One region of the Mesorhizobium sp. M4A.F.Ca.ET.020.02.1.1 genome, then DNA from elsewhere that is predicted to be linked to it. Evidence: predicted binding sites of a transcription regulator. Region 1 holds the regulator's gene; each other region holds the start of a gene.

Region 1 (2,878 bases):
GCCATCGCCGTCATCCTGGTGTCGCCGCACGAAGTGGTCGGCCCGAGCTTCCAGATGTCCTTCGCCGCCACGGCTGCCCTGGTCGGCGCCTATGCCGGCTGGGCCGACTATCGCGCCGACAGGACGACCACGCCGCCGCCGAAGCGATCGTTCCTTCGCTTTACGTCGCGCAAACTGGTGATGGGGATGGGTGGCCTTGCCATGACCTCGATCATCGCCGGCAGCGCCACGGCGCTCTTCGCCATCTGGCACTTCCAGCGCGTTTCGCCACTCAGCCTGGTCGCCAACCTGGCCGTCATGCCGATCGTTTCGGTGGTCATGTTCCTGGGGGTCGCCAGCGCCCTGACGATGCCGTTCGGCCTCGACTGGCCATTCCTGTATCTGATGGGCAAGGGCCTGACCGCGATGATCGCGATCTCCGGGTGGATTTCCGAACGCTCGCCGGTCGATGCCGTCGGGCTGATCTCCATCCAGTCGGTGCTTTTCGTGACGATAGCGCTGGTCATCGCGACCATGGCCACGACCTGGCTGAGACTTGCGGCGATCCCCTTCGCTCTGGCGGGCCTGCTGACGGTTTCCAATACCCGCACGCCCGATGTGCTGATCTCGGAGGATGCGCATCTGGTGGCGATGCCGATCGGAGGCGGCGAGCTCGCCGTCAACCGGGTGCGGTCGAACGAATTCACCACCGACAATTGGAAACGCGCGCTGGTGGCCGAGACCATCGTCGAGCCGGAGACCTTCGAGACAGGGGATGCACGCTTCGACATCGATCCGCTCGACCTGCCGCCGGGCTCGCCATTTTACTGCAGGGACGGGCTATGCCTTGCCCGACATCCGTCAGGCGCAATCGTGGCGCTCGCGGAAAACCGCAAGACGGCGCGGCCGGCCTGCGCCTTCGCCGACCTGATCGTCATCGACGACGCCACCGCCTACAGTCCCTGCTGGAATTCGCTGGCCCTCGTCGTCACCAAACGTCAGCTCGCCCGCTCCGGCAGTGCCGCTGTCTTCTTCGATCCGCAATCGGCGAGCGCGCAAGCAACAATCCGCTACGCGGTCGAAAAGCCCTACCGGCCATGGCACGAGCAGCGCAAATACTCTCGCGAGGCGAGGGGACTGCCGCCTTACCAGAGACCCGAAAAACCGGTGGTCAAACTGGCGCCGTCGGCTCAGTAGCGCCGGATCAGGCCGACCAGCTTGCCTTGCACCTTGACCCGGTCAGGGCCGAAGATGCGGGTCTCATAGGCAGGGTTGGCAGCTTCGAGCGCGATCGATGCGCCCTTGCGGCGGAAGCGCTTCAGCGTCGCCTCTTCCTCGTCGACCAGCGCCACAACGATCTCGCCGGGGCTCGCCGTGTCGGCGTTGCGGATGATGACCGTATCGCCGTCGAAGATACCGGCCTCGATCATCGAGTCGCCCTTGACCTCCAGCGCATAATGCTCGCCGCCCGAGATCATGTCCGGGGGCACCGAGATCGAATGCGTCTGGTGCTGGATGGCGTCGATCGGCACGCCGGCGGCGATGCGGCCCATTACCGGGATCGACACCGCCGACACAGCGTCGTCGTCATTGCTGGGGGTACGCGACGGCGACGCCGGTTTGATTTGCCGACCGAGATTGCCCTGTCCCAGGCTTCCCTGGATGACGCTCGGCGAAAACTTCTTCGCCGCATTGAGACCGGGCGCGATCGAGTCAGGCAGGCGCAGCACTTCCAGAGCACGCGCCCGGTTCGGCAGCCGGCGAATGAAGCCGCGCTCTTCCAGCGCCGTGATCAGCCGGTGGATGCCCGACTTCGAGGCGAGATCGAGCGCCTCCTTCATCTCGTCGAACGAGGGCGGAATGCCGCTTTCCTTCAGCCGTTCATGGATGAACATCAGGAGTTCATGTTGTTTGCGCGTCAGCATGGCGGCCCCCACGGGTTCTGAAACCAGAATCAGAAAAACAAACCCAGAACAAACACTATCTGTTCCAGTTGTGTTCCGCAACCGTTTAAAGTTTAATGAATGCGTTGACGTTTTGTTCAGCGTAGCATCAGCACGCGGCAAGCGTCGCCTGCGGCTGCAGCCGGGGCGAAGGGCTCCCGCACGACAAGGCCGTTGGCGTCGGCGAGCATGCGCAGCATCGAGGAGTCCTGGATGCCGAAGGGGGTGGCAACCATTGAGCCGGCTTCTTCGCGGACCACGGCGCGCACGTAATCCTGCCTGAGATCATTGGCCTGCATCGCCGTGCCCAGGCGTGCCTCGCGCAGGTCCTGCCGGAAGTCGCGGCCACCGAGTCGCGCCAGCAAGGGCTTCAGGAACAATTTCGAGCAGACCAGGCTGGCGACAGGGTTGCCCGGCAGGCCGATACAGCGCGTGCGCCCCATCCGGCCGAACATCAGCGGCTTGCCCGGGCGCATGGCGATCTTCCAGAAATCGAGCGTCATGCCTTCGCCGGTCAGCACGTCGTGGATCAGATCGTGGTCGCCGACCGAGGCGCCGCCCAGCGTGACGATGACATCGGCCTGCTGCTCGACGGCCTGCCTGACCAGCGCGGCGATCGCTTCCTTGCGGTCGGCGGCGATGCCGAGATCGAGCGCGCGGGCGCCGACCGACTGAGCGGCGGCGGCGACGCCATAGGCGTTGGACGAAATGATCTGGTCGGGACCAAGCTCGCTGCCGGGCGGCAGCAGTTCGTCGCCGGTGGCGATGATGGCGACCAGCGGCCGCTTCACCACGCTCAAACACGGATGGTTGGCGGATGCCGCCAGCGACAGTGCCGCGGGATCAAGCAGGCGGCCCCTTTCGAGCAGCACATCGCCTTGCGCGAAATCGAGTCCGACACGCCGGATGTTGCGTCCTTGCGCCGTCGGCTGGGTTACCTCTACCGTGCCGCCGCC
Region 2 (11,590 bases), on a different contig from region 1:
GCGCGCGGGCGGCATAAACGGCATCCGAGCTCGTCCTGACCACCGCGCCGGCAATGCGCAGGCCGAGTTCCTCGAATGCGTCGGCGTCGCCGGTTTCCCGCGCGGCTTCCGCTTCCGCCAGCAGCGGCGCAAGCGCCGGCAACGGCGGCAGGCGCGGCGCGGCGAAGCCAAGCCGCATGGCGCCGGGCACGTCGGCGACAATGCGCTCCATATAGGTCGGCGAAAAATGGAAGGAGAGGCAGCGGTCGCCGGCGCCGTGCTCATGCCCGCACTCATAGCAGGCGCCGGGATTGCCGAGCAGGATCGCGCCGGGCGCAAGCATCGCCGTGCCCTCGCGTGTCCGGTAGCGGAACGTGCCCTGGGTTACCGCGGCAACGCAAAAGCCGCGATGCTCTTCCTCGAACGGGCTGTCGCCGACGCCGGCGGTGCACACGACGTCCGACACCTGCCAGCCCCGGCCCGAGACGATTTTCTTCTCACGCGTCGTCATCGCCCGAAAGTTAGCAATTTTCCCCAAGCGCAGAACCCTTTCCTGCCTCTATTGGTCGTGCTCTCCTGACAAACGAGGCAGTAGTCATGATCGGTTCCTTCGCTGAGGCCCTGCACAGCGGCGAGCCCAACCCCGGCCTAGCCGAAAAGCTGGCGCTCTATGGGCGCTTCGTCGGCGCCTGGACATTCGACGCCACCCGCCATCTCGAGGACGGCACGGTTCTTACCGGGCGTGGCGAGGTGCATTTCGGCTGGGTTCTGGAGGGCAAGGCGATCCAGGACGTGTGGATCCTGCCCGCGCGCAATACTGGTGTACAGACATCTCTCGGCGCGTGGACGTTCTACGGTACGACCCTGCGCGTCTACGATCCCGGGGTCGATGCCTGGCACATCTTCTGGAGCGATCCGCGCAACCAATACTACAGCCGGCAGCTCGGCCGCGCCGAGGGCGAGACGATCGTGCAGGTCGGCGCCGATGGCTCCGGCGCGTCGGTGCGTTGGAGCTTTTCGCGCATCACCGAGAATTCGTTCCGTTAGCTCGGCGAGCGCTCGCATGACGGCGGCGCCACCTGGCGGCTCGAGGTCGAATTCCTCGCCCGCCGCACGACTTGAGGCTGATCGGCTACCCTAATGAAAAAACGGAGAAAACGATGCTTGACCACATCTCGCTCGGCGTTGGCGACACAACTGTCTCGAAGCGCTTCTACGATGCCTTGCTGCAACCACTTGGCTATGGCTGCCTCAGCCAGTCGCCCGGCTCGCTCGGCTATGGCGCCAATGCAGTGGCGCTCTGGGTGAATGAAGCCGCGCGGCCGGTGCCGGCGGACACGGAGTCCGGCCTGCATTTCTGCTTCGCCGCGCCGACGCGAAAGAGCGTCGATGCCTTCCACGCGGCCGCGTTGCGTGAGGGCGGCAGGGACAATGGCCCGCCTGGCTTGCGCGCCGCTTATGGTGAAAACTACTATGCCGCCTTCGTCATAGACCCTGACGGGTACCGGCTCGAGGCTTACTGCGGCAAAGCTGAATAGCCGGCTGAAATCCCCTCCCTTCCTGTTCCCACCGCTCCCGCTTTGCTCTACCAATTGACGAGCTTGGGCTTCGCCCGGCGGGAGGGGACCAGCGATGCCGAGCTTCGACAGCCTGTTCAATGCCTTCGTCACCATACTGGTGACCATCGACCCGCCCGGGCTGGCGCCGCTTTTCCTCGCTGTGACGCGCGGCATGAACCGCGAGGAGCGCCAGCAAGTTTCGGTGCGGGCCTCGGTGATCGGCTTCCTGGTGATGGCGCTGTTCGCGGTTGCCGGCGCCTCGATCCTGTCGGTGTTCGGCATCACGCTGCCGGCCTTCCGCGTCGCCGGCGGTTTCCTGCTCTTCTTCATCGCCTTCGAAATGGTGTTCGAGCGCCGGCAGGACCGCAAGGAGAAGATCGGCGACGTCGCCATCACCAAGGACATGATCCACAATATCGCCGCCTTCCCGCTGGCGATCCCGCTGATCGCCGGCCCGGGCGCGATTTCGGCGACGGTGCTGCTGTCGGGACACTTCGACGGTTTCGCGGCGCAGGCGGCGCTGGTTGGCATCATCTTCGTCTGCCTCGCCATCACCTATCTGGTGTTCGTGCTGGCGGAGCGCATCGACCGCATCCTCGGCCAGACCGGCCGCTCGATCCTGACGCGGCTGCTCGGCGTCATCCTGGCGGCGCTCGCCGTACAGTTCGTTGCGGACGGCGTCAGGGCACTAATGGCTGCCTAAGCGGGACCCCTGCTGCCTTATTTCGCGGCGGTATCGACGACCTCGAAATCATGCGTGACCGTCGCCGTCTTGGCCATCATCGCGGTCGCCGAGCAGTACTTTTCGATCGAGAGGTCGATCGCGCGCTTCACCTTTTCATGCGAGAGCCCGCGGCCCTTGACGATGAAATGCATGTGGATGCGGGTGAAGACCCTGGGCTCCTTCTCTGCCCGGTCGGCGTCGAGCTCGACGACGCAATCCTCGATCGCCTCGCGGCCTTTTTCGAGGATGTGGACGACGTCGTAGGCCGAACAGCCGCCGGTGCCGATCAGCACGAGCTCCATCGGGCTCGGCCCCGGCGTTTTGCCCTCCGGGCCGGACGCTGTTCCGAGGACAACCTTGTGGCCGCTGCCGGACTCACCGACGAAGGTGCGTTCCTCGACCCATTTGACGCGTGCTTTCACGGCATTTTTCCTTGCGAGGCCTTGGCCAGCCTATTGACCGAACACGACCGTATGCATGATCCGGCCAGGCAGCAGCGTGAAGATGCCGGCGCCGATCAAGGCGAAGACATAGAGCTTGATCATGGCGCCGCGATGCGCGGCGACGCGATGGGTGTGCGCATACCACACCGCCAGCGGCGCGGTGACCAGCACCAGGATCGACAGCAGATGGATCGGACTGAACGGGCCGATCAGGCGGATCTGCTGGATCCAGAAACTCGAGACGGCGATGACAAGCATCAGCGCCGCCCAGGCATAGCCCATCACGCGGTGGCTCGGCGTGCCTTGCGGAAGCGCCAGCTGCGCGCCGCCAATCGCCAGGGCGGCAAGGGCCGCGAATGCATGCCACGGAATGGGAGGGGGCGCGGATAGCAATGGTCCGAGCGACATCTCCCCTCCTCAATGCCGGTTACGTGGGGCGCTCAGAACGGGATCTCGTCGTCGAGTTCGCGCGACGCACCGCCGCCGCCACCCCTGGAGCCGCCACCGCCGCCGCCGCGGCTGAAGCTGTCGTTCGTGCCGGACTGGCCGAAATCCGAGCCGCGGCTGCTGTTGCCGCCACCGGCATAGCTGCCGACCTGACCGCCGCCCTCGCCGCGCGCGTCGAGCATCTGCAACTCACCACGGAATTTCTGCAGCACGACCTCGGTCGTGTAGCGGTCATTGCCGGTCTGGTCCTGCCATTTGCGCGTCTGCAACTGGCCCTCGACATAGACCTTCATGCCCTTCTTCAGATACTGCTCGGCCACCTTGGCGATCTGGTCGTTGAAGATGACGACGTTGTGCCACTCGGTCTTTTCCTTGCGCTCGCCGGAATTCTTGTCGCGCCAGCTTTCCGAGGTGGCGATGCGGATGTTGACGACCGGCTCACCCGAGTTCAGGCGGCGGATTTCCGGGTCCGCCCCGAGATTGCCGACCAGAATGACCTTGTTGATGCTACCCGCCATCGTACTTCTCCGCGCTCATCCGAAACAAATTTTTGACGCCGCACCTTACAGCTTGCGGGCAATCGCCGCCCGTCGTGACTGGCTTTTCCCACAAGGTTTTTGTTCTCTTTTCGTTCTATGATGTGGGCGATGCGCTGTCAATGGTTGTCAGCAGCATGTAGTGTTCCGGCCCGGAATTTCCACGTGATCGGGAACGGATGGGGTGCCAGGTGAAGTCGATCGCACATGGGGACCAGCAGCGCGAGCAATGGCGGGCGGGCGTCGAGACACGCATGCTGGTATCGGCCAGCAACGGCGCGGCGCAACTCTGCATATTCGAACAATGGGTCGAGCCCACGGTCGGCGCCCCGACCCATTGGCATTCGGTCGAGGAGGTGCTCACGGTCGTCGCCGGGATGGCCGAGGTGTGGATCGATGACCAGCACAGCGTCCTGACGTCAGGCCAGTCTCTCATCGTCCCCGCGCACAGGAAACATGGCTTCCGCAACGTCGGCGACGAACCGCTTCACATCCACGCGGTGTTGGCGTCGCCGATCTTCGAGGCCACCTTCGATGGAGCGGCCGGGCTGGTGAGGCGCTGGCTTCCGCAAGGTTCGTAAACAGCGCTTGCCAAATCAATAAGTATCGACTTATGCTTCTGCCATGATTGAGGCAGAGATTTTCCGCGCGCTGGCCGACCCGACACGGCGCGCCGTCTACGAGCGGCTGGTCGCCAGCGAGATGACCGTGTCGGAGCTGCGCATCGGCATGACGGTGTCGCAGCCGGCGGTGTCGCAGCATCTGGCGGTGCTGCGCGGCGCAGGCCTGGTGGTCGAGCGGCGCGCCGGCCGCAATGCCTATTACCGCGCAGCGCCGGAAGGGCTTGAGCCGCTGCTCGGTTGGATCGAGCGCTACCGCGCGTTCTGGCCGGAACGCATCGAGAAACTGAAGACAGTTTTGAAGGGAATGGACCAATGACGGCAACCGAACGTCCTCCTGCCGATGCGTCGCTCAACTTCGAATGCGAGCTTACCGATCCGCCTGAAAAAGTCTGGCGCGCGCTGACCGAAGCGGAATTGCTGGCGGCCTGGATGATGCCGAACGACATCACTCCCGAAGTGGGCAGCCGTTTCGCCTTTGACGGGCCAGAGGCGCCGATCGAGTGCGAAATCCTCGAAGCCGAGCCCGGCAGGCTGCTGCGCTATTCCTGGCGCGAGCGGCCAAGCAAAGGCAATGGCGGACGGCAAGTGCCGCTCGACGGCCGATTGGACAGCATCGTCACCTTCACGCTCGACCCGACGGTTTCCGGCGGCACGCACCTGCGCATCGTCCATGAGGGCTTTGCGCGCATGCCCGCCGTCGCCATGGCCGGTGCCGGTTGCCGGCACGCCTTTGGCGCGGGCGGCACGAAACGGGCGATCGCGGCGAATGCGCCGCAGTTGCGGCGCGCGGCCTGAGCAAGGAACCAAGGGAGAGACGAAATGAGCGGTCTTGCCAATCTGGTGCCGATGGTGATCGAACACTCGAGCCGCGGCGAACGCGCCTTCGACATCTTCTCGCGGCTGCTGCGCGAACGCATCATCTTCATCAACGGAGAGATCAACGACGGTGTGTCGGCGCTGGTCTGCGCCCAGCTTCTGTCGCTGGAATCCGACCATCCCGACAAGGAGATATCGCTCTACATCAACTCGCCGGGCGGCGTGGTGACCAGCGGTTTCGCCATCTATGACACCATGCAGTACATCTCCTGCCCGGTGTCGACCGTGTGCATGGGCTTTGCCGCCTCGATGGCGTCCTTCCTGCTGATGGCCGGTACGCCTGGCCGGCGCATCGCACTGCCCAACGCCAGCATTGTGCTGCACCAGCCGCTCGGCGGCTTCCAGGGCCAGGCGTCCGATATCCAACGTCACGCCGAAGGCATCATGCGCACCAAGCGGCGCATGACCGAGCTCTATGCTCATCATTGCGGCCGCACCTACGAGGAGGTCGAGCGCACGCTCGACCGCGACTATTTCATGACCGCCGAGGAGGCCAAGGCCTGGGGTCTTGTCGACCATGTCTACGACACCCGCAAGAAGGCGGCATGAGGCCGGCACGCGGCAAAGTGATCGCGTGCGGTCTGGCATCGCTTCTGCGCCGCCAATATAGTCCGGCGATGACCAGCAAGCGTTCGTCCAGACTCCTGCGCATCGTCGCCCTCGCGACCGCGAGCATGTTGGCGGGCGCCGCCTTCGCCGATGACAGTTCGACACAGAAGGCTGCTCTGCCCGGCGTGAGCAGCGACTATCGCATCGCCAAGCCCGCCCCGCAGCCCGAGCCCGAGGACGCGCTGCCCGCCAGCGGCAACGGCCAGTTCAAGATCGGCGATACCGATGTCAGGATTTCCGGCAGCATAACCATCGACATGGCGACGGGTGGGATCAGGCCGCCGAGCCATTAAGGTGCTTTGAACGTCGGCGCTGCCGCCGCGTCGTGGAATGCGAGCGCCGCCAGCCGCTGAAATCAGATCTCCGCTTCGCCTTCGAGATAAAACACGCACTGCCCTTCGAGCTCGACACGCTCGCCAACCGCGCGGCACGTGATCTCCCCGCCTCGCTTCGATGCCTGATACGCACGCAACTCTGTCTTGCCGAGGCGCGGAGCCCAATAGGGCACCAGCATGCAGTGCGCGGCGCCGGTCACCGGATCCTCAGGAACTCCTTTCGCTGGAGCGAAGTACCGGCTGACGCAGTCGTACGCTTCATCACCTGCTGCCGTCACGATGACACCGGGTCGGTCCAGACGAGCAATCGCCGCCATGTCTGGCGTAAGTGAGCGCACAGTGCTCGCGCTGTCGAGCACCGCCATGTAGTTGAACGCGTTCACCCAGACTTCAACAGGTTCGACGCCGAGGGCATGCGCGAACCCCGGCGGGACCGCCGCGGCTTTCTCCGACGGGCGCGCCGGAAAGTTCAACACGTAGCCCGCATTCACACGCGTAACCACGAGCGGCCCGCTCTTCGAATGAAACACGACCGACTGACGACCCGGCTCGAGCCGCTCCATCACGACCGCCGCGCTCGCAAGCGTCGCGTGTCCACAAAGCGGCACTTCCGTGACGGGCGTGAACCATCGAAGCCGATAGTCGCTCCCCTCGCGAACGAGAAACGCGGTCTCCGCCAGATTGTTTTCGGCGGCTATGGCCTGCATCACCGCGTCGTCCGGGAAGCTGCCCATCGGCATGACCGCGGCGGGATTGCCGGCAAATCGCCGGTGAGCGAAGGCATCGAGCTGGAAGATGGGTGTACGCATGGGATTGAGATGGATTGAACTCACGGCCCACCAATCGCGCCATGTATCGGTCGACGTTGACGTAGGACGGGTGCGCCATCGGCACCGAGTGCCATCGCTGGCGCAAATTTAAGCCCCGCCGCTGCTTCTACAGTCTGACGGGGCTTTCATGGATCTGAAATCCAACTTTTGCCGGGAGTGTTCTGCCGGCGTTTGATTTCGGATGCTCCGCGGCGTTCAGCCGACGATCCGACTATGGTCTCTGATTGTTGGGAATCGGCAAGTCACGGTTTGTCGGGCAGCGCTCACGCCAAGCCCTGGCACTTATGCCCGCCGTGGCTCCATCATCGTGTGGAGCCTCAAGGGACTGTCCGGTGGCGTCATGCTCCGCTCCTGGGTCCGTTGCGACAATTGTCGTCCGAAGCGCAAATCGCAAAGCCTGCGGCGTCTCGCAGGCCACCTTTGGGTGGCGAGGCCATCGAAAGACAGCCGGCTCCGTTGACCCCCGGACACTGCTCCCGTGAGTCGGAGACGTCAACCGTTGAAAAGCCGATTAACGGAAAATGTGATCACCGGGAGGTTACGTCCAGGTCAGGTCGAGGCGGGATTTCCACACCGCTTTGTCAGGAGCGTGTTCGGCCTTTGTTCTTTCCGCTTGCCCGCCCGCGCGAAAGACGGTTAAACGCTTCTGTTGAGAGTTGTGGCGTCTCTCGACGTGGCGGGAAAACTACCTACATAGGGGATGGCCGGGAAACCCCGCCACTCCAGCAAATTCCAGACCTGAGGCGGCGACCGGCGATGGCCGACCATAAATACCTTTCCATTCGCGGGGCGCGCGAACACAATCTGAAGAATGTCGATCTCGATCTGCCGCGCGACAGCCTGATCGTCATGACCGGCCTGTCAGGCTCCGGCAAGTCGTCGCTCGCCTTCGACACGATCTATGCCGAGGGCCAGCGCCGCTATGTCGAGAGCCTCTCGGCCTATGCCCGCCAATTCCTGGAGATGATGCAGAAGCCGGATGTCGACCAGATCGACGGGCTGTCTCCCGCCATCTCCATCGAGCAGAAGACAACTTCGAAGAACCCGCGCTCGACGGTCGGCACCGTCACCGAGATCTACGACTACATGCGGCTTCTGTTCGCGCGCGTCGGCGTTCCCTATTCGCCGGCCACCGGCCTGCCGATCGAAAGCCAGACGGTCAGCCAAATGGTCGACCGCGTGCTGGCGCTTGAGGAAGGCACGCGCCTGTTCCTGCTGGCGCCGATCGTGCGCGGCCGCAAGGGCGAGTATCGCAAGGAACTCCTGGAGCTGCAGAAGAAAGGGTTTCAGCGCGTCAAGGTCGACGGTGTCTTCTACGAGATTGCCGACGTGCCGGCGCTGGACAAGAAGTACAAGCACGATATCGATGTGGTCGTCGACCGCATTGTCGTGCGCGGCGACCTGGCGACGCGACTTGCCGATTCCATGGAGACGGCGCTTAAGCTCGCCGAGGGCCTGGCGGTGGCCGAATTCGCCGACAGGCCGCTCGACGCCAGCCTGACCGGTGAGGATTCGGTCAACAAGTCGAAGAACGAGACGCATGAGCGCATCCTGTTCTCGGAAAAATTCGCCTGTCCGGTGTCAGGTTTCACCATTCCGGAGATCGAACCGCGGCTGTTTTCCTTCAACAATCCGTTCGGCGCCTGCCCGACCTGCGACGGTCTCGGCAGCCAGCGCGCCATCGATGCCAATCTGGTCGTGCCCGACGAGAACCTTTCACTGCGCGACGGCGCAGTCAGCCCGTGGGCGAAGTCGACCTCGCCCTATTACGCGCAGACGCTGGAAGCGCTGGGCAAGGCCTATGGCTTCAAGCTCGGCGACAAGTTCAAGGATCTTTCCGCCGAGGCGCGGGAGGCGATCCTGCACGGCACCGGCGAGCGCGAGATCACCTTCCAGTATGATGACGGCCTGCGCTCTTACAAGACGACCAAGACCTTCGAGGGCGTCATCCCCAATCTCGATCGGCGCTGGAAGGAGACCGAATCCGCCTGGATGCGCGAGGAGATCGAGCGCTTCATGTCGGCCACCCCCTGCCCCGCCTGCAATGGTTATCGGCTGAAGCCCGAGGCGCTGGCGGTGAAGATCGCGGGAAAACACATCGGCGAGGTCACCGAGCAGTCGATCCGCAAGGCCGACCAGTGGTTCACCGAATTGCCGGCGCAGCTCAACGACAAGCAGAACGAGATTGCGGTGCGGGTGCTCAAGGAAATCCGCGAGCGGCTGCGCTTCCTCAACGATGTCGGCCTCGACTATCTGACGCTTTCGCGCAATTCCGGCACGCTGTCGGGCGGCGAGAGCCAGCGCATCCGGCTCGCGTCGCAGATCGGCTCGGGCCTCACCGGCGTACTTTATGTGCTGGACGAGCCGTCGATCGGCCTCCACCAGCGCGACAATGCACGCCTGCTCGACACGCTGAAGCACCTGCGCGACATCGGCAACACGGTGATCGTCGTCGAGCATGATGAGGACGCCATCCTGCATGCCGACTATGTCGTCGATATCGGCCCGGCCGCCGGCATCCATGGCGGCGAGATCATCGCGCAGGGCTCGCCGCAGCAGATCATGGCGACGCCGGCCTCGATCACCGGCAAATATTTGTCCGGCGAACTCGAAGTGGCGACGCCGGCCGTGCGCCGCGAAGCGAAGAAGAACCGGCGCATCAAGGTCGTCGGCGCGCGCGGCAACAATCTGAAGAACGTGACGGCGGAAATCCCGCTCGGCACCTTCACCGCGGTCACCGGCGTGTCGGGCGGCGGCAAGTCGACCTTCCTGATCGAGACGCTGTTCAAGGCGGCCTCGCGCCGCATTATGGGCTCGCGTGAACATCCGGCCGAGCATGACCGCATCGAGGGGCTGGAGTTCCTCGACAAGGTCATCGACATCGACCAGTCGCCTATTGGACGGACCCCGCGCAGCAACCCCGCCACCTATACCGGCGCCTTCACGCCGATTCGCGACTGGTTCGCGGGCCTGCCGGAAGCCAAGGCGCGCGGCTATCAGCCGGGCCGCTTCTCGTTCAACGTCAAGGGTGGCCGCTGCGAGGCCTGCCAGGGCGACGGCGTCATCAAGATCGAGATGCACTTCCTGCCCGACGTCTACGTCACCTGCGACGTTTGCCACGGCAAGCGCTACAACCGCGAGACGCTCGACGTGCTGTTCAAGGGCAAGTCGATCGCCGACGTGCTCGACATGACGGTCGAGGAAGGCGTCGACTTCTTCGCTGCGGTGCCCAGCGTCCGCGACAAGCTGGAGACGCTGAAGCAGGTCGGCCTCGGCTACATCCATATCGGCCAGCAGGCGACGACGCTGTCCGGCGGCGAGGCGCAGCGGATAAAACTCGCCAAGGAACTGTCGCGCAAGGCGACCGGCAAAACGCTCTACATCCTCGACGAGCCGACCACCGGCCTGCACTTCCACGACGTCGCCAAGCTGCTCGAAGTGCTGCACGAGCTGGTCGACCAGGGCAACACGGTGGTGGTGATCGAGCACAATCTTGAAGTCATCAAGACCGCCGATTGGGTGCTCGACCTCGGCCCCGAAGGCGGCGACGGCGGCGGCGAACTGGTCGCCTCCGGCACGCCGGAAGCGATCGTGCGCGAGAAGCGCAGCTACACCGGCCAATTCCTCAAGGAGTTGCTGGAGCGGCGCCCCGGAGGCAAGCGCGAAGCGGCTGAGTAAGTGCGCAAATGGCCAGTGCCTGGAGAGCGTTTGAATGACATTCAGAAAGGCGCTTGCGGCTGATCTCCCCGCCGTCGTCGCGCTAACCACGGCCGCCTATGCGCCCTATACCGCTCTGCTCGGCGCGCCGCCGATGCCGGTCACGGAAGACTACGGGCCGCGCATCGAGCGCGGCGAAGTCTGGCTGCTGGAAAGCGGCGCTGAACTTGCCGGGCTGATCGTGCTCGAGCGCCATGCCGACCATGTGATGATCTTCAGCGTCGCGGTCCCCCCTACCTTCCAAGGCAGAGGTCACGGCATCAAGCTGCTCAATTTCGCCGACGAGCAGACACAGTCATGGGGTCTGCCGGAGGTGCGGCTCTACACCAATTCGCGGATGGAGCGGAACATCGCGCTCTATGCGGCCTATGGTTTCCGGGAAACGGGTCGCCGGGCCCACCCCTACCGGCCAGGATGGATTGTGGTCGACATGGTCAAGCCGGTCGACCAAGCCGCCTGATAGCCTTTTTGAAACTGGGAGGATGACAATGGCCAGCCAAGGAACGATCCGCTCGGGCATGGGCGGCTGGACGTTCGAGCCGTGGGACACGTCTTTCTATCCTGACAAGCTGTCCAAGACCAAGCAGCTCCAATACGCCAGCCGGCAGGTGCCGAGCATCGAGGTCAACGGCACCTTCTATTCCAGCTTCAAGGAGCCGACCTTCGTCAAATGGGCGAACGAGGCGCCTGACGGTTTCGTCTATTCGCTGAAGGGCAACCGCTTCGTCACCAACCGTCGTGTGCTGGGCGAAGCCGGCGAGTCGATGATGCGTTTCCTCGGCTCCGGCGTTGCCGCGCTCGGCGACAAGCTCGGCCCGATCCTGTGGCAGTTCGCGCCGACGAAGAAGTTCGATGCGGACGATTTCGAAGCCTTCTTGAAGCTGCTCCCCGAGAAGCAGGACGGCGTCGCGC
Region 3 (5,095 bases), on a different contig from region 1:
CGCTTTCCCGAACTGTACCGCCGCTCGCTTCGTTGGTCTGGCTCCGGCGCGTCGCGGGCAACCCGGCTACTGGCCGACACATGATGCCGACCGTGACGGGATCGCCTGCGAGCCATGGCGCGGCGGAAGCGCCGGCGGCGTCAGGGTCCACCGCTACTGGAGCACCGGTCGCCGGTAGGGTTGGCGATCGGCCAGCTACAGCTCCTTCTCGGCCAGCTCCCTGAACGCATCCGGCACCGAGCGTGCTGCTTCCAGCGCCACCGTGCCGTAGCCGACCGCCTCCCGCCCAAAACGCTGGCGGATCTTGTCGATGGCGCGGTCGGCGCCGAAGCGGGCGAGGCCCTTGCGGCTGCCGGGCCTGAGCTTCTCGTCGGCGAGGCCGAGCGGCAGTTCGAGCTGCAGCTCGGCACTTTCCTCCAGATGCGAGACAGAGATGGCAAGCAGCGAAATCTCCCGCTCCTGCGCATTGGCGGCGAGCACGCCGCGCACCAGTTCCTCGGCGATCTCGGCCAGCATCGCGGTGGCCTGGATCGGCTGCTCCAGCGTCACCGAGCGGCTGACGGCGCGCATGTCGGCGAAGCGCACGCGCACCGTTACGGTGCGGCCGGGCCGCGCCTTGGCGCGCAGGCGGCTGGCGACGCGGTCGGCGAGATGCAGCAGCGTCGGCACGAAGACGCGCGGCAGCGCCGGCTTGCGCCCAAGCGCCGACTGCGCGCCGGCGGAGTGCGCGCGGCGGTGCGTTTCCAGCCGGCGCGGGTCGCGGTTCCAGGCAAGCGCTGCGAGCTTTTCGCCGGCGGCCGGGCCCAGCAGGCGTTTCAGCGCGCCGCCATGGGTGCGAGCGAGCTGGCCGATGGTCTCGACGCCGATGTCGGCCAGCCGCGCCCTGGTCGCCGGGCCGACACCCCACATCAGCGTGACCGGCAGGTCGTGCAGGAATGCGAGCTCCGTGCCGGGCTCGACCACGACAAGCCCGTCGGGTTTTGCGACTTGCGAGGCGATCTTGGCCAGATGCTTGGTGCGCGCCACGCCGATCGAGATCGGCAGGCCGAGCTCAGCCTTCACGCGGCGGCGGATGGCATGGGCGATCTCGTCGGGCGGCCCGAACAGATGCGTGCAGCCGGCGACGTCGGCGAAGGCCTCGTCGATCGATATCCGCTCGACCAGCGGCGTGAAATCGTCGAGCACCTTGATCGCCGCGTCGCCGAGGCGCTGGTACTCGCTGAAGTGGCCGCCGACGAAGATGAGTTCAGGGCAAAGCTCGCGTGCCTTGCGGCCGGGCATGCCGCCGCGCACGCCGAAGGCCTTCGCTTCATAGGAGGCGGCCAGCACCACGCCACCGCCGACGGCGATCGGCTTGCCCCTGAGCGAGGGGTCGAGCAACTGCTCGACCGAGGCATAGAAGGCGTCGAGATCGGCATGCAGGATGGTGGCTTCTGCGCCCTGCGCCATCCCGTTCACCTTGCGGCGTTGCAGCATTAGCAGGGCCTGTTTTAAGGAATTTTTTGTCGAACAAAAAGAGAACAAACAGGGTCTGTTGTCAAGCGGCGCCGAGGGGCCGGCGAGGGCATTCGTCGCGGCCAACGGCGAGGATGCGCAATCTTGTCGGAATCTCGTTTTTTTGTCACTTTGGGGGGACGTCGCAGCGCAGTGCAGCATGACGAGGTACGATGCCGAAGACCGGAACATCGTCTGGCCGGCGGCGTTGTTGACGGATAGGGACGCCGTTTGCGGGAGGCCTGACATGGGCCATTTCGAGATTTCAGACCTCGTCTATATCGTCAATGCCTGCGTCACCGGCCGTGCCGCCGGACGCCTGGTTTCGATGGCACGGGCAGTGGAGGAATTGCGCGTGCTGACCGGGGATTTCATTTCGCCGGACGAGATGGTGGCGAACGAGTTGTCGGCCGTGGCGCTGGAACGCGGCTGTTCCGTGCTGTTCGACGAGCAGCCGGGCGCCGATATCCTCAGGGCGCCATAAGCCGCTATATCAAAGACGCGCCATTTGCGGCAAGTCTTTGAAAAATCGGCCCTTCAAGCGCCGCCCGCGACAAGTCGAGCGAAAATCTTAGGCATTCGTTTATGCATGCCTGCTCATATGGTGGCATGGCATTGCGCGCCCGTTTCTTCATGGATCACTTTCACCGCCTGCTGGGACGCAGAGGCGCGGGCGGCAACGTCGCCGTCATCTTCGCCTTCGCCTTGCCGGTGGTCGTTGGCGGCGCCGGCCTCGGTGTCGAGACCTCGCTCTGGTACTACAGCAGCCTGAAGCTGCAGGCGGTGGCCGATGCCGCGGCCTATGCGGGCGCGTTGGAAAAGGTCGCCGGTTCGGACAACCCGACCATCGTCGCCGCCTCCACCACCTCGGCAACCACCAACGGCTTTGCTGGCACGATCCAGGTCAACACGCCGCCGTCTTCAGGCCCCAACACCGCAAAGAAGGCGGTCGAGGTCATCGTCAACCAGCAGCTCGATCGCTATTTCACGGCCATCTTCAACAGCAGCCCGGTTCCGCAGCGGGCGAGGGCGGTAGCGCTGATCACCGACGCCTCGAAGGCCTGCGTCCAGGCGCTCAATCAGTCGGCCCCGCAGGCGGCGCTCTTCTCCGGCAACACCAGCGTCAACCTCACCGGCTGCGTCATCATGTCGAATTCGGTTGCTGCGGACGCCATCAGGACGCAGGGATCGGCCGCGCTCAAGGCCGACTGCCTTGTCACCGTCGGTGGCATGGTGCTGAACAATCCGGCGACCACGACCTGCAGCTCCAACGTCACCAAGGCCTTGCCTGCCGCCGATCCTTACGCCAGCCTGCCGACGCCCGCGGCCACCAACCCGTGCAGGAATGTCAACGGCAACAAGACGTCGCAAACGCTCCAGGCCGGCACCTACTGCAGCGGCATGGACCTCAAGGGCAATGTCGCGCTTTCTTCCGGTGTCTATGTCGTGCAGGGCGGTTTCAAGATCAACGCCAACGCGGTCATCACCTGCGCCGCACCCTGCACCGGCGTGACCATCTTCATGTCCGGCAGCAACACCGTCAGCATGAACGGCAACGCCACGGTGAACCTGAGCGCGCCGACCTCCGGCACCTATTCCGGCGTGCTGTTCTACGGCGACAGGACGGGGACCGCGGCGCAGAGCACGTTCAACGGCACGGCGGACTCGCTTTTGACCGGCGCCATCTATTTCCCCAGGCAGCAGGTCAACTACCTCGGCAATTTCTCCGGGAACGGCGGCTGCACCCAGGTCGTCGCCGACACCATCCAGTGGTCCGGCAGCACGACCATCAAGCAGGACTGCACCAGCTACGGAATGAAGGACATTCCGGCGGCGCAGTCCGTTCAGCTCGTCGAGTAGCCGGATGGGTGAGCGGGTCGCACGCATCTTCCGGGACAAGACCGGGATAGCCGCCGTGGAATTTGCCATGGTGCTGCCCATCCTGTGCCTCGTCTGCCTCGGCATCGCCGACGGCTGGTCCTACGTGACGAGCTACCTGCAGATGCGCGCCGGTGTCAAAACCGCGGCCAATCTGGTGATGGCCGGCGCGACCAATGACGCGGGAACGCAGGCGGTCGCGTTTTCGAGCTGGGACAACAAGCCCGAAGATGCCGCGGTCGTGCTGGTCAGATCCTACAAGTGCGGCACCACGGTGGTGGATGAGACTACGATCTGCGGCGGAACCAAGCTGCCGAATGCCTTCATCCAGATCACGGCGACGGGCACCTGGGTGCCGCCGTTCAATTTCGGCATCTTTCCGGATCCGCGCGTCATGACCCATCAGGAGGTGATCCGTGTCCGCTGAACGGATCGCCAGATGGCTCGGCGACCGGTCCGGCGGCGCCGGGCTGGAGTTCGCGCTGATCGCGCCGTTCCTGGTGATGCTGCTGTTCGGCATCTTCGCGTTCGGCTGGTCGTTCAATGCCACGTCGACCGTCCGCTACACGCTGGAAACGTCGGCCCGCGCCTTGCAGCTCAACAACACGCTCTCGCAGAGCCAGATCCAGGCGATCGCCACACAGAAACTGCTGGCGCTGGGCCTGAAGAACGTCGTCGTGACGATAGCGACCGATCCCGCCAGCGGCGGCTTCAAGATGGCGCACCTGACCGCCAGCTACGCCTTCGTCATCGAGTTCCCGTATTTCGACCAGTATCCGATCAATTACGCAACGACAGTCACTGTACCTTTGGTTGCAAGCTGAGCATCTTGCCGCCAAAAGGTTTCACTTGGTGTTCTGCAAGATGTTGCTGGCGTAACTGCGTCCCATGATCAGTTAGGACCAAGGTCTGATCAGTATAGGGCTTCTGCGGTCCAAAGGGTGCAGTCGCTATTGGTTCGCCATAATCCTCTTTGGTTTCAATATCTTACCCGTTCCGCTCGGCGCGTTGGTCGCGCATCGCTACTATATTTGTCTAAAGTTTACTTCTTCGAATTAGCAAATTTGCATACGACACTGCTATAGCGGGTAGGCGAGGTGGCGAATCCCCGAGGAGGTACTATGACAACCCGAAAAACCCTATTGGCGGCGGTGGCCGCATTCGCGCTCCTGGCCTCTCCGGCGCTGGCCGGCAACGGCAATGGCGGCGGCAACGGCGGCGGCCATGGCAACAGTGGCGGCAGCCACGGCAATAGTGGCGGCGGCAATTCCGGCAAGAGCGGCACGCACGGCAATTCCGGCACGCACGGCAAGAGCACGCATGGCAAGTCGGCATCGGCCAAGTCAGGCAAGAAGACGCAGGCCGCCGTCGATGACGTCGAGGTCGCCGCCACGCCCAAGGAGAAGAATCTCCACGCCAAGCTCGGCCGGCTGAACTCGCTGCAGCGCAACATCAACGCTTACATGAACTCCAAGAGCAAGAACTTCGCCGCAGTGCAGGCCTATGTGATGGCATCCGCGAATGCCCAGAACGCCCAGGCCGCGGTCGAAGCCGCCAATCAGGCGGTCATCGACGCCCAGGCCGCACTCGCCGACCTCAACGAGCAGCTCGCCGAGGCGAATGCGCTGACGCCGGCAACGCCCGAGGAGGAGGCGGCCAAGGCCGCGCAGATCGCCGATCTGGAAGGGCAGATCGCCGATCAGGAGACTGCCATCTCTGACGC
Region 4 (8,853 bases), on a different contig from region 1:
CTTCACAAGCTTCGTCGCCCATGTCGGCGGCCCGCCCTTCCAGGTCTATGCCCTGCCGATCCGGCTCGACCCGAAAGTGCTGTCTGGCACATCGGCGATCTTCTTCGCCGCCACCAATGCGCTGAAGCTGATCCCCTACTTCGCGCTCGGCCAGTTCGACACCACCAACCTGACGGCGTCCGCCGTGCTGATGCCGCTGGCGCCGCTGGCGACCATCGCCGGCGCCTGGCTGGTGCGGCGCATGCGGCCGGAGATCTTCTATCCCTTCACCTACGCGACCGTCGCGATCGTTGCGGTCAAGCTGCTCTGGGACGGGATCGCCGGCCTGATATAGGCGGCGAGAATATCCGGCCGCCCTCGCCAATTGCGCTGTCAGGCGGCGCTTTCCACCAGCCGGCGGCCGCCGCCAAAGGCCAGCGTGGCGCCTGCCGCAACCACCAGCGCCATGCCGGCGAGGATGGCGATGTCGTGCACGGTCGGCTTGAGCACCATGTCGGCGATGATCACCAGCATCACCGAATAGTCGAAGCGGGCGGCGCCCATGACGCGCTGGCCCACGGCAAGGACGGCCGGAGTCACGCCATCCTTCGCGATCATGTCGGCCATGCGGTCGGCGCTCGGCTTGAACACGAGCATGCCGATCGCGAAGGTCGTGGCGTAACCGGCAAGGCCGATCAGGATCCAAAGGTCGGAAAAGCCAACCCAGAAAGCGCACATGATGAGGCCGAACAGCAGCGTCAGCATCGACATCGGCGCGAAGTAGCGGTTGCCCAACTGCCCGGTGGCGCGCATCGCCTGCAGCTTGCCCTCGACATTGCCGGCGCGCTCGGCAAGCAGTCCAAGCAGGAACAGCGCGAAACCGCCGCCGACCCACAGAGTGGCCGAGACGACGTGGAGAAACTTGACAATCGAATACCAGTCCATGGGTTCGCTCCTGGCGATTTGCGGTCGAGCGGATTTGCCCGCCGGTTCAGAGGAGCGGGCGTTTAGCGTGGCGCCTGTTTCGGAACGATGTCGCGTGGGAGGCGGGCTTGTTTCGGCACCGGCATTCGCAGCCGTGCGGCGGACCATGGCCCGAACCACATTGCCGGGGCCGATTCGGCATCACGGCGGCTGTCCTGTTACGGCACAGAAGCGGCGCGCCTGGTAAAAAAATCTCGGCGCCGTTAAGACTTCATTAAGCTTTACAGGCGTTTACTATGCGCATCCAGTGATCTGGATTCTTACCGAGTGGTTGGAGCCACTTTGTTTGACGCCTCCCTGTTAAACTCCTGAGAGCCGCCTTATCCGCGGCTCTTTTTTTGTCCGCGGGAACCGTCGGCCGGGCCGTTAACCCTTCGTTAAACATGTGCTTGCCTTCACCGGCGGCGAAGCGCATTTTCAAGCTCAGTCGTTTTAGGGTGCAGGGCGTTACGGCAAGAATGCCGATTCGGCTTGCGGCAGTGCAGGGGCGTAGCGATGAACGAGCCTTCCAAGGGAAGCGCGAAAACCATCAAATTGGCGGAGCGCCGGGTTTTCTCCCAATCCTTCAAGCCGCTCTATCAGGAGGGCATGGGCCTCGTCGAACAGGCCGCCGAATATCTCGACGGCAAGGGCCGGGCCGAGGCCAAGAAGTTGTCGCGGACGGCTGCGACGCTCTATGCGGCCGAATCGATGCGGCTGACCACCAGGCTGATGCAGGTTGCCTCCTGGCTGCTGCTGCAGCGCGCCGCCAATTCCGGCGAGATGACCCGCGACCAGGTCGCCTCGGAAAAGTCCAAGGTACGGCTCGACACCGCGTCCGCGCATGACGAGGCGATCGGCTGGAACGAACTGCCGAAGGAATTTCTCGACCTCGTCACCCGCTCGCTGCGCCTGCAGGCGCTGGTACGCCGCATGGACGAGGAGATCTACGGCAGTGCGCTGGCCGACATGCCGCCAGCCGCCCGCCGCGTCAATCCGGTCTCCGACCAGATCAGCCTGCTGAACACGGCCTTCGCCCGCGGCTGATCCGGCAGCTTGATAATTCGCTCTGATGGCCATCCAGCGCCGTTTTCTGCGCTTCCCTACAGCGCCGCGCGTCCTTTCGGACGCGCAAAGGACGCTGTAGCGCTTCTTGATTTTGCGCGCAGCTCACTGCACTTGAGTACGCTTCGCTCCGGTTCTCGAAAGCAACGCAATATGGCTCATCAGACCAAATTCTGAAGCTGCCTGTCCCTGCCTGAGCCGTTTCTGGTTTGTTCACATTTTGCTGGCATCGCCCTGCGTTGGAGGTAGACTCGGCGCATGGGGGAAGCGATTCGCATCATCGGCATCGATCCGGGGCTGAGGCGCACCGGCTGGGGCATCGTCGAGAGCCTCGGCAATTCGTTGCGCTTCGTCGGCTCCGGCACGGTGCGTTCCGACGACAAGGCGGCGCTCGCGATCAGGCTCTGCCAACTGCATGATGGGTTGGTCGAGGTGCTGCATCAAGCTATGCCGCATGAGGCCGCGGTCGAGCAGACCTTCGTCAACAAGGATGCGACGGCGACGCTGAAGCTCGGCCAGGCGCGCGGCATCGCCATGCTGGTGCCGGCGCGCGCCGGGCTGGTGGTCGCCGAATATGCCCCCAACGCCGTCAAGAAAGCGGTGATCGGCGTCGGCCACGGCGACAAGAAGCAGATCCACATGATGGTCAAGGTGCTGATGCCGAAAGCGGTGTTCGACACCGATGACGCAGCCGATGCGCTTGCCATCGCCATCTGCCACGCGCATCACCGGCAAAGCGCCGCCTACCGGATTGCAGCGCTGGCGTAAGGGGACAGCGATGATAGGCAAACTGAAGGGCACGCTGGACGAGATCGACGAGGATTTCTGCCTCGTCGACGTGCATGGCGTCGGTTATGTCGCCCATTGCTCGGCGCGCACGCTGGCCTCCCTGCCGTCGCCCGGCGAGGCGGTGGTGCTGTTCATCGAGACCTATGTGCGCGAGGACATGATCCGGCTCTACGGTTTCCAGTCGGCGCTCGAGCGCGAATGGTTTCGGCTCCTGATGAACAATGTGCAGGGCGTCGGCGCCAAGGTGGCGCTGGCCATCCTCTCGACGCTGGCGCCGGCCGACCTCGCCAACGCGATCGCCTTGCGCGACATCGCCATGGTGTCGCGCGCGCCGGGTGTCGGCAAGAAGGTGGCCGAGCGCATCGTCACCGAATTGAAGGCCAAGGCGCCGGCCTATGCGGGCGCCGCCTCGGGCACGATCGGGCTGAAGCAGGAGCTCGGCGAGGGCGTGGCGCCGGCGCCAATCACCGACGCCGTCTCGGCGCTGGTCAATCTCGGCTATTCGCGCGACATCGCGGCCAACGCGGTTTCGGCGGCGCTGAAGGCGGCGGGCGAAGGCGCCGACGCCTCGAAGTTGATCCGTTTCGGGCTGAAGGAACTGGCGCGGTGAGGGGCCGCTTGTTCTGGTCCTTGCCGTATGCAAGGAAAGCGGCATGAACCTTTCGCCCCGCCTCATTGCCCCCGACAAGCGCGGCGAGGATGCCGACCAGAGCTTGCGGCCGCAATCGCTCGACGAGTTCGTCGGCCAGGCGGCGGTCCGGGCCAATCTCAAGGTCTTCGTCGACGCCGCCAAGGGACGCGGCGAGGCGCTCGACCATGTGCTGTTCGTCGGACCGCCTGGCCTCGGCAAGACGACGCTGGCGCAGATCATGGCGCGCGAGCTCGGCGTCAACTTCCGCTCAACGTCGGGGCCGGTCATCGCCAAGGCCGGCGATCTCGCCGCGCTTCTCACCAATCTCGAAGACCGTGACGTGCTGTTCATCGACGAGATCCATCGCCTCAATCCGGCGGTGGAGGAAATCCTCTATCCGGCAATGGAGGATTTCCAGCTCGACCTGATCATTGGCGAGGGACCGGCCGCGCGTTCGGTCAAAATCGACCTCGCCCGTTTCACGTTGGTCGCCGCCACCACACGGCTCGGGCTTTTGACCAATCCGTTGCGCGACCGTTTCGGCATTCCGGTGCGGCTCAATTTCTACACGGTCGAGGAGCTGGAGCAGATCGTGCGCCGTGGCGCGCGCATCCTTTCGATGCCGCTCGGCGACGATGGCGCGCTGGAGATCGCCAGGCGGGCGCGCGGCACGCCGCGCATCGCCGGCCGGCTGCTGCGCCGGGTGCGCGATTTCGCCAGCGTTGCCGGCGATGGCCATGTCGACCGCCGCATCGCCGATGAGGCGCTAACCAGGCTGGAGGTCGACGGGCTCGGTCTCGACGCGCTCGACCGCCGATACCTGTCGATGATTGCCCGCAACTTCGGCGGCGGCCCGGTCGGCATCGAGACCATCGCGGCTGGGCTCTCCGAGCCGCGCGACGCCATCGAGGACATCATCGAACCTTATCTGATCCAGCAGGGCTTCATCCAGCGTACGCCGCGCGGGCGCGTGCTGACCGCCAATGCCTGGCGCCATCTCGGCCTCGACGCGCCAAAGGATCTGGCGCAGCAGCAGATCAGCCTGTTCCAGGAGGAGTAACGCAGATTTGTTCCCCACTTGCGCGGGGAACGGCCTGTCTGCGCAAAATCTGCTCGCCGCGGCCAAGCTGAAGACGCAATTGCCGCCTCTAGCTTGACGCAATTGCCATACCAAGGGCCGGGCGGACCTATGATCACCAGACGTGGCTTCCTGCGCCTCATCGGCGGCTCGTTCCTGTCGATGGTGTCGCTCAGCGCCTATGCGGTCGGCATCGAGCCGATGCTTCTGACACATGTGAAGCGCTATTCGCTGATGCCACCGCACTGGCCGGCGGGCCTCAAGCTGCGTGTCCTTGCGCTCGCCGACATCCATGCCTGCCGTCCCTGGATGACGCCGGAGCGGATCGCCTCGCTTGCCGCCGAGGCAAACGCCTTGCGTCCGGATCTCATCGTCCTGCTCGGCGACTATGTCGCCGGCATGCGCCTGGTAACGGACGAGGTGCCCGCTTCGGAATGGGCCTCGGCCCTGTCCGGCCTGAAAGCGCCGCTCGGCGTCAAGGCGATCCTCGGCAATCACGACTGGTGGCACGATCCTGTTGCGCAAAGGGCGGGGGCCGGACCAACCGAGGCGCGCAAGGCACTCGAGGGCGCCGGCATCACGGTGCTGGAAAACGATGCCTTGCGCCTGGAAAAGGACGGACACGGCTTCTGGCTGGCAGGCCTCGCGGACCAGCTAGCGTTGCTGCCGGGCGACGGCCGCGACGAGCCCAGGGGCCTCGACGACCTCGATGGCACGCTGGCCAAGGTGAGCGATAGCGCTCCCACAATCCTGCTCGCCCATGAGCCTGATATCTTCCCGAAAGTGCCGTGGCGGGTTTCGCTGACGCTGTCCGGCCACACCCATGGCGGGCAGGTGCGGCTGTTCGGCTATTCGCCGGTCGTGCCTTCGCGCTACGGCAATCGCTACGCCTATGGCCATGTCGTCGAAAACGATCGAAACCTGATTGTGTCCGGCGGACTCGGCTTCAGCATCATGCCGGTGCGTTTTGGCATGCGCCCGGAAATCCTGCAGATCGATCTCGGGTCCGCCTGAACCGCCCGCTTCAGTGAAGCGACCTGATCGCGTTGATTACGTCAGGCTCGGCCTTGTCGCCGTCGAAAGCGTCGACAATGCCGAAGGCACCGCCATAGCCCCACACCGACCAGGAGAAGCCGTGCGCCTCGGCGCGCCCAATCATCTGACTGACATAGGCGGCGCGGTATTCGGCGGGCATCACATAGGCGTTGCCGTATTCCTGGCGGATCATCCCGAATTCGCCGAGCGTGATGTTTTCCGGTCTTATCCCGTTGGCTTTCGCCCACGCTTCGACCGTCTTGAACGGCGCATCCATGATGCCGAGCAGCTTGTCGTCGCTGTCCATGCTGGCGACCTGCTCGTCGAGATAGGCAAGCATGCCGCTCCGGCGCGTCCAGGGCGCCTCGGCCCTGATCCGGGCACGGATCGTGTCCAGCGCCACATCGAGCTGCCCCTGCGGCACGGCTGTCAGCGGAAAGGGCAGGCCGGTGACATAGCGGATGAAGTCGCCGGCCCAGGTCGCGCCCTGATGGGTGAGCAGGAACGGATCGTAGGAATGGAAGGACCAGATGATGTTGTCGTCGGCGATCAGCTTCGGGTCGATCCTGGCCAGCGACGCGGCGTTGGAGTAGCAGGCGCCGGTGAGGATCAGCGTCAACCTGGTGGCCGAGGAGCGCGCCGCCGCGAATAGCTTCTTCTGGCGCTCCGGCCAGAGATTTGTGCCGTCGCCGTCGCAGTCGACGATCGGCTCGTTCATCGGCTCGAAAGCGACCTGGCCCGGATCCTCGTTTGACAGCGTGCGCGCCATCTTGCGCACCATATCGACATAGGCGTCGAAGGTCCCGGGGTCGTCCATCACCTCGCCCATGCCGATCTTGCGGTTGCCGCCGGCGGGGATCAGATGCATGTCAACGATCACCTTCAGCCCGGCGCGGTTGATCATGCGCGCCGAGTCCAGCACGCTGGCGTAAAGGTCGTCGCGCAGCGCAAGTGTCTCTTCGGACAGGAAGGGGGAGGGGTCGACCGGCATGCGCAGGAAATCGAAGCCGGCATCCTTGAGCGCCTTGAGGTCATCCTCCTTGAGGAACTTTCGCCATTCCGGATAGGGCAGGATGGCGTTCGGGTCGTTCCATTTCTCCTCGCCGGTCCAGGTCGTCCACTGGTCGAGATTGAGGCCGCGCTTCATCGAGAACGTCGCGGCATAGGTGGGCAATGCCAAAGCCCCAAGAGCCAGCAGTGCCGCCATCAAGGTCTTGATCATCGCGCCCAACAGTGCCATCCGGTTCCAGCGCCGCAACACCTGCCTGCTCGGGCCAGAAAAGGAAAGCGCGATGGACGATCATGGTGAATCGGCGGCGCTCGGCGCGGGGCTTTCCGGCGCGCTGACGGAATTCGGCCATCGGCTGATGGCGCGGGTCTACTATGCCGATACCGATTTCTCCGGCGTCGTCTACCACGCCCGCTATCTCGAATTCTTCGAGCGCGGCCGCTCCGATTATCTGAGGCTCGCCGGCGTTCATCATACCGAGCTTGCCGACGGCAAGCATGGCGAACGCATCGTCTGGGTGGTCAGGCGCATGGAGATAGACTTCAAGAGTCCCGCCCGCATGGACGACATCCTGACCATCGAGACGCGCACCGAGGATATTTCCGGCGCCCGCATCTTCATGGCGCAGCAGCTGAAGCGCGGCGACGAGGTGCTGGTCGAGGCGAAGGTCGAGGCGGCGATCATCGGCGAGAACGGCCGGCCGAGGCGCTTTCCGAGGGAGTGGGTCGCAGCGTTTATGCCAAAGGCAAGCGACTGATATTTCGGCCCTCGGCGACCTCCGCAGCCATTTGATCGACAGATGCGAGCAGCGACCCTGCGATATGGGGCGCGGCAATGCGCCGCGCTTCATATCATAACCCATCCTTAACCATAACGGTTCATGAAGAGATTGGTGAAGATTGGCGGAATCCGAACGCCTTCCTTTCACCAATATTTGCCCCGAAAAGGCCGCGAAACGGTGCATTCGGGGTGATCCCGCAAGCTTCAAGCTCGCGCGAACGGACCACAAGGGATGCCCATGGGCCCAGCCGCCAGCGACGCCCGGAAAATCTAAGGACGTAACCATGGAAAACATCGCACTCGCCGAACCGGGCGCGCATTTATCGATTTGGGCGCTGTTCATGCAGGCCAGCTGGGTCGTCAAGCTGGTCATGATCGGCCTGCTCTGCGCCTCGATCTGGACCTGGGCGATCATCGTCGACAAGCTCGTCGCCTATGGCCGCATGCGGCTGGCGCTGAACCGCTTCGAGCAGGTGTTCTGGTCGGGCCAGTCGCTGGAAGAGCTCTACCGTACGCTCGCCGACCGCAAGACCACCGGCATGGGCGCGATCTTCGTCGCCGCCATGCGCGAATGGAAGAAGAGCTTCGAGAAGGGAGCGAAATCGCCGCTCGGCCTGCAGACCCGCATAGACAAGGCGATGGACCTGGCGCTGACGCGCGAGATGGAGCGGCTGGAGGGACGGCTCGGCTTCCTCGCCACCACCGGTTCGGCCGCGCCCTTCATCGGCCTTTTCGGGACCGTCATCGGTATCATGACCTCGTTCCAGGCCATTGCCGCTTCGAAGAATACCAGCCTGTCGGTGGTCGCGCCCGGCATCGCCGAGGCGCTGCTCGCCACCGCCATCGGCCTGCTCGCGGCCATCCCGGCTGTCATCGCCTACAACAAGCTGTCATCAGACGCGAACAAGATCGCCGTGCGCATGGAAGGGTTCTCGGATGAGTTCTCCGCCATACTCTCGCGGCAAATCGATGAAAAAGTCGCGCAGAAGGCCTGAGGTACGATCATGGGTATGTCCGTAGGCATGGCGGGACGCGGCGGGCGCGGCCACAGGCGGCGCGGCCGCCATCACGGTCTGATGTCGGAAATCAACGTCACGCCGATGGTCGACGTGATGCTGGTGCTTTTGATCATCTTCATGGTCGCGGCGCCGCTCCTGACGGTCGGCGTGCCGATCGACCTGCCGGATACGCAGGCCAAGGCGATGAATGTCGATACGCAGCCGATCACCGTCTCGATCAACGCCTCCGGCCAGATCTACCTGCAGGAAACCGAGATCCCGATCGAGGAGCTGGTGGCCAAGCTGCAGGCGATCTCCAAGACCGGCTATGACGAGCGCATCTTCATCCGCGGCGACAAGCTGACAGACTACGGCACCGCCATGAAGGTGATGGCCCGCATTTCTGCGGCCGGATACAAGAACATCGGCCTGGTTTCGCTGCAGGAACAGGATCAGTAGAAGCAAGATGAGGACGGGCCTCACCACATCGGTGATCTTGCATACGGTGGCGCTGGCCTTCGGGCTG

What was found. Region 1 encodes LexA, which represses DNA repair genes until DNA is damaged. Its sites were predicted from a motif close to TGTTCNNNNTGTGTTCNG; they were not measured.
Region 2: uvrA (excinuclease ABC subunit UvrA) is a predicted target of LexA. The motif match lies at 7,552-7,569, and genes of this name have one in related genera.
Region 3: dinB (DNA polymerase IV) is a predicted target of LexA. The motif match lies at 1,506-1,523, and genes of this name have one in related genera.
Region 4: ruvC (crossover junction endodeoxyribonuclease RuvC) is a predicted target of LexA. The motif match lies at 2,207-2,224, and genes of this name have one in related genera.

Annotation. Positions count from the first base shown of each region.
Region 1 covers NZ_RZOI01000164.1:6,768-9,645, reverse strand. The annotation lists partial or broken gene EN742_RS13210 (ComEC/Rec2 family competence protein) at 1-1,176, shown strand, start outside; gene lexA (transcriptional repressor LexA) at 1,170-1,904, opposite strand; gene EN742_RS13200 (molybdopterin molybdotransferase MoeA) at 2,021-2,878, opposite strand, start outside.
Region 2 covers NZ_RZOI01000036.1:6,632-18,221, forward strand. The annotation lists gene EN742_RS04685 (AraC family transcriptional regulator) at 1-490, opposite strand, end outside; partial or broken gene EN742_RS04690 (hypothetical protein) at 577-1,101, shown strand; gene EN742_RS04695 (VOC family protein) at 1,140-1,517, shown strand; gene EN742_RS04700 (MarC family protein) at 1,612-2,241, shown strand; gene EN742_RS04705 (OsmC family protein) at 2,259-2,684, opposite strand; gene EN742_RS04710 (DUF2306 domain-containing protein) at 2,715-3,113, opposite strand; gene ssb (single-stranded DNA-binding protein) at 3,146-3,670, opposite strand; gene EN742_RS04720 (cupin domain-containing protein) at 3,880-4,269, shown strand; gene EN742_RS04725 (metalloregulator ArsR/SmtB family transcription factor) at 4,313-4,627, shown strand; gene EN742_RS04730 (SRPBCC domain-containing protein) at 4,624-5,106, shown strand; gene EN742_RS04735 (ATP-dependent Clp protease proteolytic subunit) at 5,131-5,736, shown strand; gene EN742_RS04740 (hypothetical protein) at 5,805-6,089, shown strand; gene EN742_RS04745 (PhzF family phenazine biosynthesis protein) at 6,152-6,940, opposite strand; gene uvrA (excinuclease ABC subunit UvrA) at 7,718-10,639, shown strand; gene EN742_RS04760 (GNAT family N-acetyltransferase) at 10,674-11,138, shown strand; gene EN742_RS04765 (DUF72 domain-containing protein) at 11,167-11,590, shown strand, end outside.
Region 3 covers NZ_RZOI01000384.1:219-5,313, reverse strand. The annotation lists gene EN742_RS21805 (excalibur calcium-binding domain-containing protein) at 1-178, shown strand, start outside; gene dinB (DNA polymerase IV) at 196-1,449, opposite strand; gene EN742_RS21795 (hypothetical protein) at 1,742-1,978, shown strand; gene EN742_RS21790 (pilus assembly protein TadG-related protein) at 2,104-3,354, shown strand; gene EN742_RS21785 (TadE/TadG family type IV pilus assembly protein) at 3,359-3,799, shown strand; gene EN742_RS21780 (TadE/TadG family type IV pilus assembly protein) at 3,789-4,196, shown strand; partial or broken gene EN742_RS21775 (hypothetical protein) at 4,494-5,095, shown strand, end outside.
Region 4 covers NZ_RZOI01000148.1:610-9,462, forward strand. The annotation lists gene EN742_RS12345 (sulfite exporter TauE/SafE family protein) at 1-334, shown strand, start outside; gene EN742_RS12350 (DUF2269 family protein) at 373-924, opposite strand; gene EN742_RS12355 (DUF1465 family protein) at 1,459-1,989, shown strand; gene ruvC (crossover junction endodeoxyribonuclease RuvC) at 2,266-2,775, shown strand; gene ruvA (Holliday junction branch migration protein RuvA) at 2,786-3,406, shown strand; gene ruvB (Holliday junction branch migration DNA helicase RuvB) at 3,450-4,487, shown strand; gene EN742_RS12375 (metallophosphoesterase) at 4,617-5,519, shown strand; gene EN742_RS12380 (cellulase family glycosylhydrolase) at 5,530-6,780, opposite strand; gene ybgC (tol-pal system-associated acyl-CoA thioesterase) at 6,833-7,306, shown strand; gene tolQ (protein TolQ) at 7,614-8,324, shown strand; gene tolR (protein TolR) at 8,334-8,786, shown strand; partial or broken gene EN742_RS12400 (hypothetical protein) at 8,794-8,853, shown strand, end outside.